2 regions of the Streptomyces sp. NPDC031474 genome follow, and region 1 is predicted to be linked to the other one. Evidence: riboswitches for the same ligand, from Rfam matches in the RefSeq annotation. Region 1 holds a riboswitch; the other holds the start of a gene.

Region 1 (5,324 bases):
GTCGACGGCGGCGGCGATCTCCGGGTCGAGCTCGTGCAGGGGCGTGTTCAGGACGGACATGCGTCTACGACTCCTCAGCCGGTGGTGAAGGCGGTGTACTCGTCGGCGGACAGCAGCTCCTGCTGCTCGCCCGCGACGCGTACCTTGAACAGCCACCCGCCCTCGAAGGGGGCGGAGTTCACCAGCGACGGGTCGTCGGCGACATCCTGGTTGACCTCGACGACCTCACCGTCGACCGGCGAGTACAACTCGCTGACCGACTTGGTCGACTCCAGCTCACCGCAGGACTCGCCCGCGGTCACCGTGGCACCGACCTCCGGGAGCTGGACGAACACCACGTCGCCGAGCGCGTTGGCCGCGTGCTCCGTGATGCCGACCGTCGAGACGCCGTTCTCGGCGCCCGACAGCCACTCGTGCTCCTTGCTGTAGCGCAGCTGCTGGGGGTTGCTCATGGCCTGAATTCTCCTGTACGCGGGTGGGTGCTGATGAAGGGGGGACTGCTGGAACCGTGCGTGAGCAGCGGGAATGTGTGCAGCGTCACGCGCCCGGACTGGTCTCAGTCTCTACTTGTGGCGCTTGTAGAAGGGCAGCGCCACGACCTCGTACGGCTCGTGGGCGCCCCGGATGTCCACGCCGACGCCCGGGGTCCCCGGCGCCGCGTGGGCCGCGTCGACGTACGCCATCGCGATGGGCCTGCCGAGGGTGGGGGAGGGGGCGCCGGAGGTGACCTCGCCGATCACGGCGCCGCCCGCGACGACCGCGTACCCGGCGCGCGGGACGCGACGGCCCTCGGCGACCAGGCCGACGAGGACGCGCGGGGGCTGTTCCTGCGCCCGCGAGGCCGCCGCGGCGAGCGCCTCGCGCCCCACGAAGTCGCCCTCCTTGCCGAACTTGACCACCCGGCCCAGCCCGGCGTCGAACGGGGTGAGGGCGGTGCTCAGCTCGTGCCCGTACAGCGGCATGCCCGCCTCCAGGCGCAGCGTGTCCCGGCAGGACAGGCCGCACGGGACCAGCCCGACGCCCTCGCCGGCCTTGGTCAGCGCCTGCCACAGCTCGACGGCGTGCTCCGGCTTCACGAACAGCTCGAAGCCGTCCTCGCCGGTGTAGCCGGTGCGCGCGATGAGCGCGGGGACGCCGGCGACGGTGCCGGGCAGACCGGCGTAGTACTTCAGGCCGTCGAGGTCGGCGATGGGGGCACCTCCCGGATCGAGCGAAGTCGAGCCTCTGGGGGAGAGCGAGGCCAGGATGCCGGGGGACTCCGGTCCCTGGACGGCGATCAGGGCGTAGGCGTCCCGGTCGTCACGGACCTCGGCGTCGAAGCCGGCGGAACGCTCCACCAGGGCGTCCAACACGACCTGCGCGTTGGAGGCGTTGGCGACGACCATGAACTCCGCGTCGGCGAGCCGGTACACGATCAGGTCGTCGAGGATGCCGCCGTCCGCGCCGCAGATCATGGTGTAGCGGGCGCGGCCCACGCCCACGGCCGCGAGGTCGCCGACGAGCGCGAAGTTCAGCAGGGCGCCCGCCTGCGGACCGGTGACGGTGATCTCGCCCATGTGGGAGAGGTCGAACAGCCCGGCCTTCGTGCGGACGGCGTTGTGCTCGTCGCGCTCGGAGCCGTAGCGCAGGGGCATGTCCCAGCCGGCGAAGTCGGTCATGGTCGCACCGAGCGAACGATGCAGCGCATCGAGCGCGGTGTGACGGAGTTCTTCGGTACTGCTCATCGGACGGTCGTCTCCCAAGGCATGACGGGCGAGGTGGTTCCTCCCCACTCCTCCCCATCTGTCATCGGAACCTGAGAGGTTCGCCATGACGGCCCGTTACGACGGGTCGGACATGGCTTGCACCTTGGGTGGGGCCGACCTCGTCGAGACAAGGGGCGGCCCGCTTTTCAGATGTGCCTCGCCCGCGCGGTAACGGGGACCTGAGAGATTCAAGGGAGGGACTTGCTCCTTCGGCGCCCCAGCGAAACTGCTGCTGAGGACTCTCCCGCGCGGATTCGAACGGCCGGTATGCAGTTGGCGCGGCCATCATTGCACGGCCCGCCCCGTTCGCGGCAGGCCGCATCTGTAACCGGCCTGTGTCGGTACGCGCACGAAATCGCGAGGCGCCGCGCATTACCTTCTCTTTACGCTTGGCGGGGATGAGGACTACCTGACCCCAGGGGAGGACGATCACGGTGAACGAGGCGACCACGGCGAGGACCACGGCATTCGCGACCATCTCGGGGATCGCGCTGCCCGCGCAGCCCGGCGCCCAGGCGCGCAACGCGTGCGGCCCACAGCCCGAGCCCGTCGTCCGCGACCTGCGCGAGCGGGCCGGCCGCAGCCCGCACGGCCTGCTCTTCGGCCCCCGGGACCTGGTCGTGGTCACCGGACTGCCAGGCAGCGGCAAGTCCACGCTCATGAAGCGGGCCGTGAGCGGCGTCCGCATCGACTCCCAGGACACCCGCGACCGCTGGGACGCCCGCGCGCCCCGCCTCCTGCCCTACGCCCTCTACCGCCCCCTCGTCCGCCTCGCCCACTACGCCGGACTGCGCCGGGCGCTGCGCGGCGGCAAGGGCGTCGTCGTGCACGACTGCGGCACGCAGGCCTGGGTGCGTGACTGGCTGGCCCGCGAGGCCCGCCGCCGCGGCGGCACCCTCCACCTGCTCCTGCTCGACGTCGGCGCGGACACGGCCCTGGAGGGCCAGCGCGAGCGCGGCCGAGGCGTCTCGCGGTACGCGTTCCTGCGCCACCGGCACGCCGCCGCCCGGCTGCTGCGCTCGGTGGAGAAGGGCCGGCTGCCCGAGGGCTGCGGCTCGGCGGTCCTGCTCGACCGCGACGCGGCCGACACGCTGCGCCGGATCGGATTCACGGGCTGAGGGCTCGGGCGGAACGCCCGGTACCCGCTAGCCTTTCAGCCACAGCAGAGTGAGCGGTTCTTAGCAGGCGGTAGGCAGATGGACTTCCCCCCGGCGGACTTCCCCACGGACTTCCCGGCGCAGGCGCACCCCCATTCGCACGGCGGATGGCCCGGCAACGAGCTGGAGGAGGTGCTCTCCGTCTCCCTCGGCGTGCCGGGAGCCGGCGGCCGCATCGTGGAGGTGCTCGGCCGCAGCTTCGTCTGGGTGCCGCTCCCCAGCGGCGGCGGCCCGCACAGCGGCCCCCTCGACCTGCCCACCCTGGAGCTCGACGGCCAGGTGTACGTGCCGGTCTTCAGCTCCGAGGAGCAGTTCCGCCAGGTCGTCGGCTCGCACATGTCGTTCACGATCGCGCCCGCCGTGGAGTTCGCCCGCGGGCTGCCCCCGCAGGTCGGCATCATGGTGAACCCCGAGGGCGTGGTCGGCGTCCCGCTGCCGCCACCGGCCGTCGCCGAGCTGTGCCGGGCGGGCCGCACCCCGCTGGATGGCCCCGCGAGCGGCGGCCGCGTCCGCCTCTACGAGCCCGACTGGCAGGACGACCCGGTGGACTTCCTGGCCGCGGCCTCGGCGGAGTTCGAGTCCATAGGCGTGGTCCGCACGGCCCGCCGCTGCCTGGCCGCGATCGAGACGGCGGACCCGGTGATGTTCGTCGGCGTCGAACTCTCCCAGTGGGAGGGCGACCTGCGCGCACTTCCCCTGGAGGCCCTCGGCAGGGCCCTGGGCCGCACCTCGTCGCCCTGGCCGGTCAACCTGGTCCTCCTGGACGTCGCCCAGGACCCGGTGGGCGATTGGCTGAGGACCCGAGTCCGCCCCTTCTACACCAGGGGTCACTGACAACTCCCCCAGGTGCAGCCGACTTGGGGGCGCGGGGAACCGCGCGCCCAGCCACGCACGAGGGGCAGCCCGAGGATCACAGCACGCCCCGAGCTCTCAACGGCCCGACCAGGAGAGCGCCTAAGCTGGACTCCAACGCGGGGCAACAAAAAAGAAGGGGCGGTACAGGTGAGCGCCAGCGGCATCGCGACCGGTCAGGTCGAGCACATGCTGCGCCAGGTCACGCCCGGGCGCTACGACGCATACGAGGCGCTTCTGCGCGCGCTCGCGACCCCCTCCTCCGGCCAGGTCTGGATGCTCCTGTGGCACGGCCAGGCCGGCTCCCCGGACGCCCAGTACGGAAACATGGAGGTCGAGGGGTACGGCTACGCGCCGTGCGTGACCTCCGCCCAGGAGCTCAGCGCGAGCGGCTGGAACAGGTCGTACGAGGTGGTCGACGGACTGGACGTGGCCCGCACCCTCTACCCCGACCACTACGGTCTCTGGCTGAATCCGCACGCTCCCGGCGGCGGCGTCGGCATCCCCTGGCTGGACCTGCGCCGGATCGCGACCGGCCTGGAGCGTCAGCCCGCAGGCCCGCTGCGGCTGTCCGAGCCCGGCATCGAGGTCCCGCAGTTCTACGCCCTGCTCGCGCAGAACGCCCACCGTACCCCGGTGGTCCGGGCATTGCGCCGGGCCTGGGTACAGCCGGCGCTGGGCGCGCCCTACCTGGCCATCGGGCTCGACGTGTACGAGTCCTCGCCGCCGGCCGTGGACGCCGTACGGGCGATGATGCAGCAGTCCATCGGCGCGGTGCCGGAGGGGCTGCCGGTGTCGACGGTCGCCATGACCGACGAGTACGACCCCGTCGTGATGTGGATGCGCGCCAACGCCCGGCCGTTCTACGACCGTGAGGCCCACGCGCCCGCCCCGGCCCAGGCGCCCGCGGGCGGTTACGGCTATCCGCCCACCGGACGCTACTGACCGCCGCCGCCACTCGTCCGCCGTCACTCGTGTCGCCTTCACCCTTCCTTCCACTCCTGTCACGGGGTGGACACCGAGCGTCTCCGCGCGTAGATAGCGGCGATTAGTCCCATTTGAGTCCGATATGCCCCAACAAGTCACCGTCCGGGGGGCGTTACCCGCCGTCCGGATAACGGAACCCCTCTACCCGCATCACGTTTACGCATCCATTCACTGCCAAGTCTGGCAACAGATCGCCAAAGCGTTGAAGACTCCCGCTCCAGGGGACTTATCCCCTGCGTATTACGGACTGATCACGCCGCCACCGCGGCAAAGTGCGGGCCGGCTACCGCCGGTTGAGAGGGGTCCCTGCCAGATGACGGCACCATTGCACGAGCCGACCGCGGAAGCGGCCCCGAGCGCGGCCGAGGAAGCGGCGGTCGCCACCAGCGGCGCCAAGGCCGTTCAGGGCCGCTCCCTGGGCCGGATCGCCTGGGAGCGCCTCAAGCGGGACAAGCTGGCCCTCACGGGCGGCATCGTGGTGCTCTTCCTCGTCGTGATCGCGCTGCTCGCGCCGGTCATCACCGGGCTCCTGGACCAGGACCCGAACGAGTACCACGAGAACCTCATCGACCCGCTGTTCGGC
Region 2 (5,324 bases), on a different contig from region 1:
GACCTCGGTCTCTTCGTGGGCTCCGACGTCATCGCACTGATCAAGGCGACCGAGGTGTCCCTGGCCACCGATTAGACACCCCGCCCACGGCACAGAACGCCTTGGGGGCGCGTCGAGAGCGGTGCGACGGACTCCAGGCTCGGCGCCGCAAGCCCTGGCCCATGAGCGCGCCGAACACGTCCCGCTCACGGACCAGGGCCTGAGCAGCTCCGCAGCGCGCAGACGAGTCGGGATCACCCCCCGTGCCCCGCGCACCCCGACCGCGGCGGCCGGCTCCAGGCAGGCCCTGCCCGGTCACTGAGAGGTGCCCTGATCATCGGCAAGGACGGCGACTCGGCTGGGAAACCCCAGCCGAGCAGCGCCTCGCCCGCTCAGTCCTCGTACGCGTCCAGCGGGGGGCACGAGCAGACCAGGTTCCGGTCGCCGAAGGCCTGGTCGATCCGGCGCACCGGCGGCCAGTACTTGTCGGCGGCGGACACTCCGGCCGGGAAGACGGCCTCCTCACGCGTGTACGCGTGCTCCCACTCCCCGCCGAGCGCGGCCGCGGTGTGCGGGGCGCCCCGGAGCGGGTTGTCCTCGGCCGACCACTGGCCGGTCCCGACCTTCTCGATCTCCGCGCGGATGGCGATCATCGCCTCGCAGAAACGGTCCAGCTCGATGAGGTCCTCGGACTCGGTCGGCTCGATCATCAGTGTCCCGGCCACCGGGAACGACATCGTCGGCGCGTGGAACCCGTAGTCGATGAGCCGCTTGGCGACGTCGTCGACGCTCACCCCGGTCGCCTTGGTGAGCGGCCGCAGGTCGATGATGCACTCGTGCGCGACCAGCCCGCCCGGGCCGGTGTAGAGCACCGGGTAGTGCGGCTCCAGCCGCTTGGCGATGTAGTTGGCGCTGAGCACCGCGACCTGCGTGGCCCGCTTGAGCCCCTCGCCGCCCATGAGCCGCACATAGGCCCAGGAGATCGGCAGGATCCCGGCGGAGCCCCAGGGAGCCGCAGAGATCGGCCCCACACCCGTCTCCGGCCCGGCGGCGGGCTGCAGCGGGTGGTTCGGCAGATACGGCGCCAGATGCGATCGTACGGCGACCGGCCCTACCCCCGGGCCGCCACCGCCGTGCGGGATGCAGAACGTCTTGTGCAGGTTCAGGTGCGAGACGTCCCCGCCGAAGTGCCCCGGCTTGGCGAGCCCGACGAGCGCGTTGAGGTTGGCGCCGTCGACGTACACCTGCCCGCCCGCCTCGTGCACCTGCGCGCAGATGTCCGCGACGTGCTCCTCGAAGACACCGTGCGTGGACGGATAGGTGATCATCAGCACCGCCAGCTCGTCCCGGTGCTGCTCGATCTTCGCCCGCAGGTCCTCGACGTCGATCTCGCCGTCCCCGGCGGTCTTCACGACGACGACCTTCATACCCGCCATGACGGCGCTCGCCGCGTTCGTGCCGTGCGCGGACGACGGGATCAGGCAGACCGTCCGCTGCTCGTCCCCGTTGCCCCGGTGGTACCCGCGGACGGCGAGCAGCCCCGCCAGCTCCCCCTGCGACCCGGCGTTCGGCTGCAGGGACACCTTGTCGTACCCGGTGACCTCGGCGAGCCGCTCCTCCAGCTCCCGGATGAGCGTGAGGTAGCCCTCCGCCTGCTCGGCCGGCGCGAAGGGGTGCAGCTGCCCGAACTCGGGCCAGGTGACCGGCTCCATCTCGGTGGTCGCGTTGAGCTTCATGGTGCAGGAGCCCAGCGGGATCATGCCCCGGTCCAGCGCGTAGTCCCGGTCGGCGAGCCTGCGCAGATAGCGCAGCATCGCGGTCTCGGAGCGGTGCCGGTGGAAGACGGGGTGCGTCAGGATCGCGTCGGACCGCAGCTGCCCGGCGGACAGGGCGTCGGCGGTGGCCGTGTCGAGCGACTCGATGTCGCCGTCCACGCCGAAGGCGGCCCAGACCGCGGCCACCTGCGCCCGCCCGGTCGTCTCGTCGCAGGCGATCGACACCTGGTCGGCGTCGACGAGGTGCAGGTTGACCCCGTGCTCCCGCGCGGCGGCGACGACCTCGGCGGCCTTCGCCGGCACCCGCACGGTCAGCGTGTCGAAGTACGACCCGTGCACGACCTCCACACCTCCGGCCGCGAGCCCGGCGGCGAGGATCGCCGCGTACCGGTGGGTGCGCAGGGCGATCGCCCGCAGCCCCTCCGGCCCGTGATAGACGGCGTACATGCCCGCCATCACCGCCAGCAGCACCTGCGCCGTGCAGATGTTGCTCGTGGCCTTCTCACGCCGGATGTGCTGCTCACGCGTCTGCAGCGCGAGCCGGTAGGCCTGGTGCCCGTCCGCGTCGACGGACACCCCCACGAGCCGCCCGGGCAGGCTGCGCGCGAACTTCTCATGGACGGCCATGTAGCCGGCGTGCGGCCCGCCGAAGCCCATGGGCACCCCGAACCGCTGCGTCGTGCCGACCGCGATGTCCGCCCCCAGCTCACCGGGCGACTTCAGCAGCGTCAGCGCGAGCAGATCCGCGGCCACCGTGACGAGCGCGCCGAGCCCGTGCGCCTCGTCGACGATCGCCTTGAGGTCGCGCACGGCGCCGGAGGCTCCGGGGTACTGCACGAGCACGCCGTTGATCTCGCGCCCGGCGAGCTCCGCCGGGATGCCGTCGCTCAGATCCGCGACGACGACCTCCACGCCGGTCGGCTCGGCACGGGTCTCGATCACAGCGATGGTCTGCGGCAGCACGTCCGCGTCGACGAGGAAGAGGCCCTTCTTGTTCTTCCCCATCCGCCGGGACAGCGCCATGGCCTCGGCGGCGGCCGTGGCCTCGTCGAGCAGCGACGCGCCGGAGGTGGGCAGACCGGTCAGGTCGGCGACCATGGTCTGGAAGTTCAGCAGCGCCTCGAGCCGACCCTGCGAGATCTCCGGCTGATACGGCGTGTAGGCCGTGTACCAGGCCGGATTCTCCATGACGTTGCGCAGGATCACGGGCGGCGTGAACGTCCCGTAGTACCCGAGCCCGATCATCGAGTCGAGAACCTGGTTGCGGTCGGCCAGCGAACGCAGTTCCGCCAGCACCTCGGCCTCGGTGCGCGCGCCCGGCAGGTCCAGCGTGTCGGCGTTCTTGATCACATCCGGTACGGCGACGGCGGTGAGCTCGTCGAGCGAGCCGTAGCCGACCTGCGCGAGCATCTTGGCCCGCGCCTCGAGGTCGGGCCCGATGTGGCGCTGCTCGAAGGGGATTCCCTGTTCGAGTTCGGAGAGCGGAATGCGATCGGCGGTCATTTCTGAGGCCTCCTGGTCTGACGACCTTCGAGGGTCACCACGGCGCGGGTACCCGGACGGCCTCCCCCTCTGTCATCTCAACCTGAGAGCTTCACCGGCCGCCCGAGGACAGCCGGCTTTCACCGTCGGTGAGAGCGGACGCCGTCGACGCCGTCGGCACCCGCCCTGCTTTCCAGAGTGACCTCGTCCGTGCGGTACGTGAGCCTGAGAGATTCCGGGGAGGATTTGCTCCTTCGGCGCCTCCGATGGTGTCCGGAGGACTCTCCCGCACGGGGTCAGCAGCCGTTGTCAGACTACCAGCGAGGTCAACGCCACCCTCTCGAGTGGCCGCCCGTCCCAAAGTGCTCTTTTGTAGTGCTTACGGATGAGTTGCGACCAAGTGGAGGGCCCGTGCAGACCGACATCGATCCGCGCAACCTGATCGGCCGCAAGGCGTTCGACCGCAACGGCACCAAGATCGGCACCGTCGACGAGGTCTACCTCGACGACGCCACCGGCGTCCCGGAGTGGGCGGCCATACGCACTGGTCTGTTCTCCCGCGACGCCTTCGTCCCTCTGGAGCCCAGCGAGCTGGTCGAGGGCACTCTGCACATTCCCTTCGACCGGGCTCTGATCAAGGACGCCCCGGACTTCGGCGTGGGCCGCCACCTCTCTCCGGAACAGGAACTCCAGCTCTACCACCACTACGGCCTCGACGTGGCCGCCCCGCCTCCGCTCCCCGACCACGACTTCGGCCGGCTCGCGGGCACGGACGAGAGCTGAGCCCCTCAGACACAGGCCTGTATCAGCTCCCGAAGGATCCCGGCAGGGTCGTACAGCGGCCGGGCGCCGTCCGTGACGACTCTCCGCGTCCCGTCGTCGACCGGATCGGCCCGCGCCCAGTCGGGAGAACCGACGCCCACCTCCACTTCCAGACCGGAACCGGTGACATACCGCCATTCGGTGATGGGCCCCCATTCCTGCACGCGGACCAGCTCTCCCAGAGACAGTTCCCGCGCCCAGGCGTCGTCGGCGGCGTACTGGTCAGTGGCCGTCGACAACACCACGAGATCGACGTCGGAATCGGGTCGCGCGGCGCCACGCGCACATGACCCGACGAGGAGCAGCCCGACCACGTCGCTCCGGTTCGCGGCCCAGCGGGTGACGCGATCCACCACCTGCCGCATCTCCGCCTCACGCTCCGGCGACACCCCACCCGCGTCCACGACCCGGCCTCCGTGCAGTTTCATCCAGCTCTCCCCTCCCCTACCGGCGCCACCTCGCAGGACGCCGCCGCCTCTCCGACTCACCCCACACCGTGAGCGGCTTCACTCTGTGTAACTGATCCGTCTCGCCGGGAGTTCCCAGTCCGGCCGTCCTCCTCAGGTATTCGCCGCACCAGCGGCAGCGGATCCGCCGGCTCCAGCTCCGGGTCGTCGGTCCGGAACGTCCGCACCCGTCCCGGCTCCGACTCGGGCGTCTCGAACCGCACCGTGACCCGGCCCAGCCCACTGCCCTGCACCCACCCGTGGCCGAGCTCGGCATGCCGCACGTCGTGTCCCGGCCGCCACTGGTGCTCGACCGGCACCGGCTCCTCGCCGACGGGCTCGTCCGCGAGTTCCTCCTCGGGCCCTGCCGCGCGCTCCTCCGCCGCCTGCGCGAACAGGTCCTCCTGCGTGAAGTCCGCCAGCCCGCTGACGCCCACGCCGAGCAGCCGCACCCCACCCGTCGTGTCCACGGAGTCCAGCAAGCGGGCCGCCGCCTCCCGGATCACCGCCGGGTCGTCCGTGGGACCGCGCAGGGTCTCGGACCGGGTGAGCGTGGAGAAGTCGTACCGCCGCACCTTCAGCACGATGGTCCGCCCCGACAGACCCGCCCCCCGCAGCCGCCGCACACACCGGTCCGCCAGCCGCTGCACCTCCAGCTCGACCCGGACCCGATCGTGGATGTCCACGTCGTACGTGTCCTCGACCGACACCGACTTGGTCTCCCGCTCGGCCACCACGGGCCGGTCGTCATGCGCCAGCGCCATGGCGTGCAGGGCATGCCCATGGGCCTTGCCCAGAAGCCGAACCAACTCGTCCTCAC

What was found. Region 1 has a riboswitch for glycine ahead of gcvT (glycine cleavage system aminomethyltransferase GcvT). Riboswitches for the same ligand answer to the same signal wherever they lie in the genome.
Region 2: it holds a riboswitch for glycine, as region 1 does, so the genes downstream of both, gcvP (aminomethyl-transferring glycine dehydrogenase) here and gcvT (glycine cleavage system aminomethyltransferase GcvT) in region 1, are expected to answer to the same signal.

Annotation. Positions count from the first base shown of each region.
Region 1 is NZ_JBVIJX010000011.1:117,236-122,559, forward strand. Features, by position in the region: gene glyA (serine hydroxymethyltransferase) at 1-60, opposite strand, end outside; gene gcvH (glycine cleavage system protein GcvH) at 75-452, opposite strand; gene gcvT (glycine cleavage system aminomethyltransferase GcvT) at 564-1,724, opposite strand; glycine riboswitch at 1,773-1,901, opposite strand; glycine riboswitch at 1,902-2,002, opposite strand; gene ACZ5SK_RS24035 (AAA family ATPase) at 2,180-2,863, shown strand; gene ACZ5SK_RS24040 (enhanced serine sensitivity protein SseB) at 2,942-3,736, shown strand; gene ACZ5SK_RS24045 (enhanced serine sensitivity protein SseB C-terminal domain-containing protein) at 3,905-4,699, shown strand; gene ACZ5SK_RS24050 (ABC transporter permease) at 5,055-5,324, shown strand, end outside.
Region 2 is NZ_JBVIJX010000019.1:217,671-222,994, forward strand. Features, by position in the region: gene ACZ5SK_RS35970 (TOBE domain-containing protein) at 1-75, shown strand, start outside; gene gcvP (aminomethyl-transferring glycine dehydrogenase) at 372-3,257, opposite strand; glycine riboswitch at 3,440-3,535, opposite strand; gene ACZ5SK_RS35980 (PRC-barrel domain-containing protein) at 3,648-4,019, shown strand; gene ACZ5SK_RS35985 (nucleotidyltransferase domain-containing protein) at 4,025-4,486, opposite strand; gene ACZ5SK_RS35990 (DNA polymerase IV) at 4,543-5,324, opposite strand, start outside.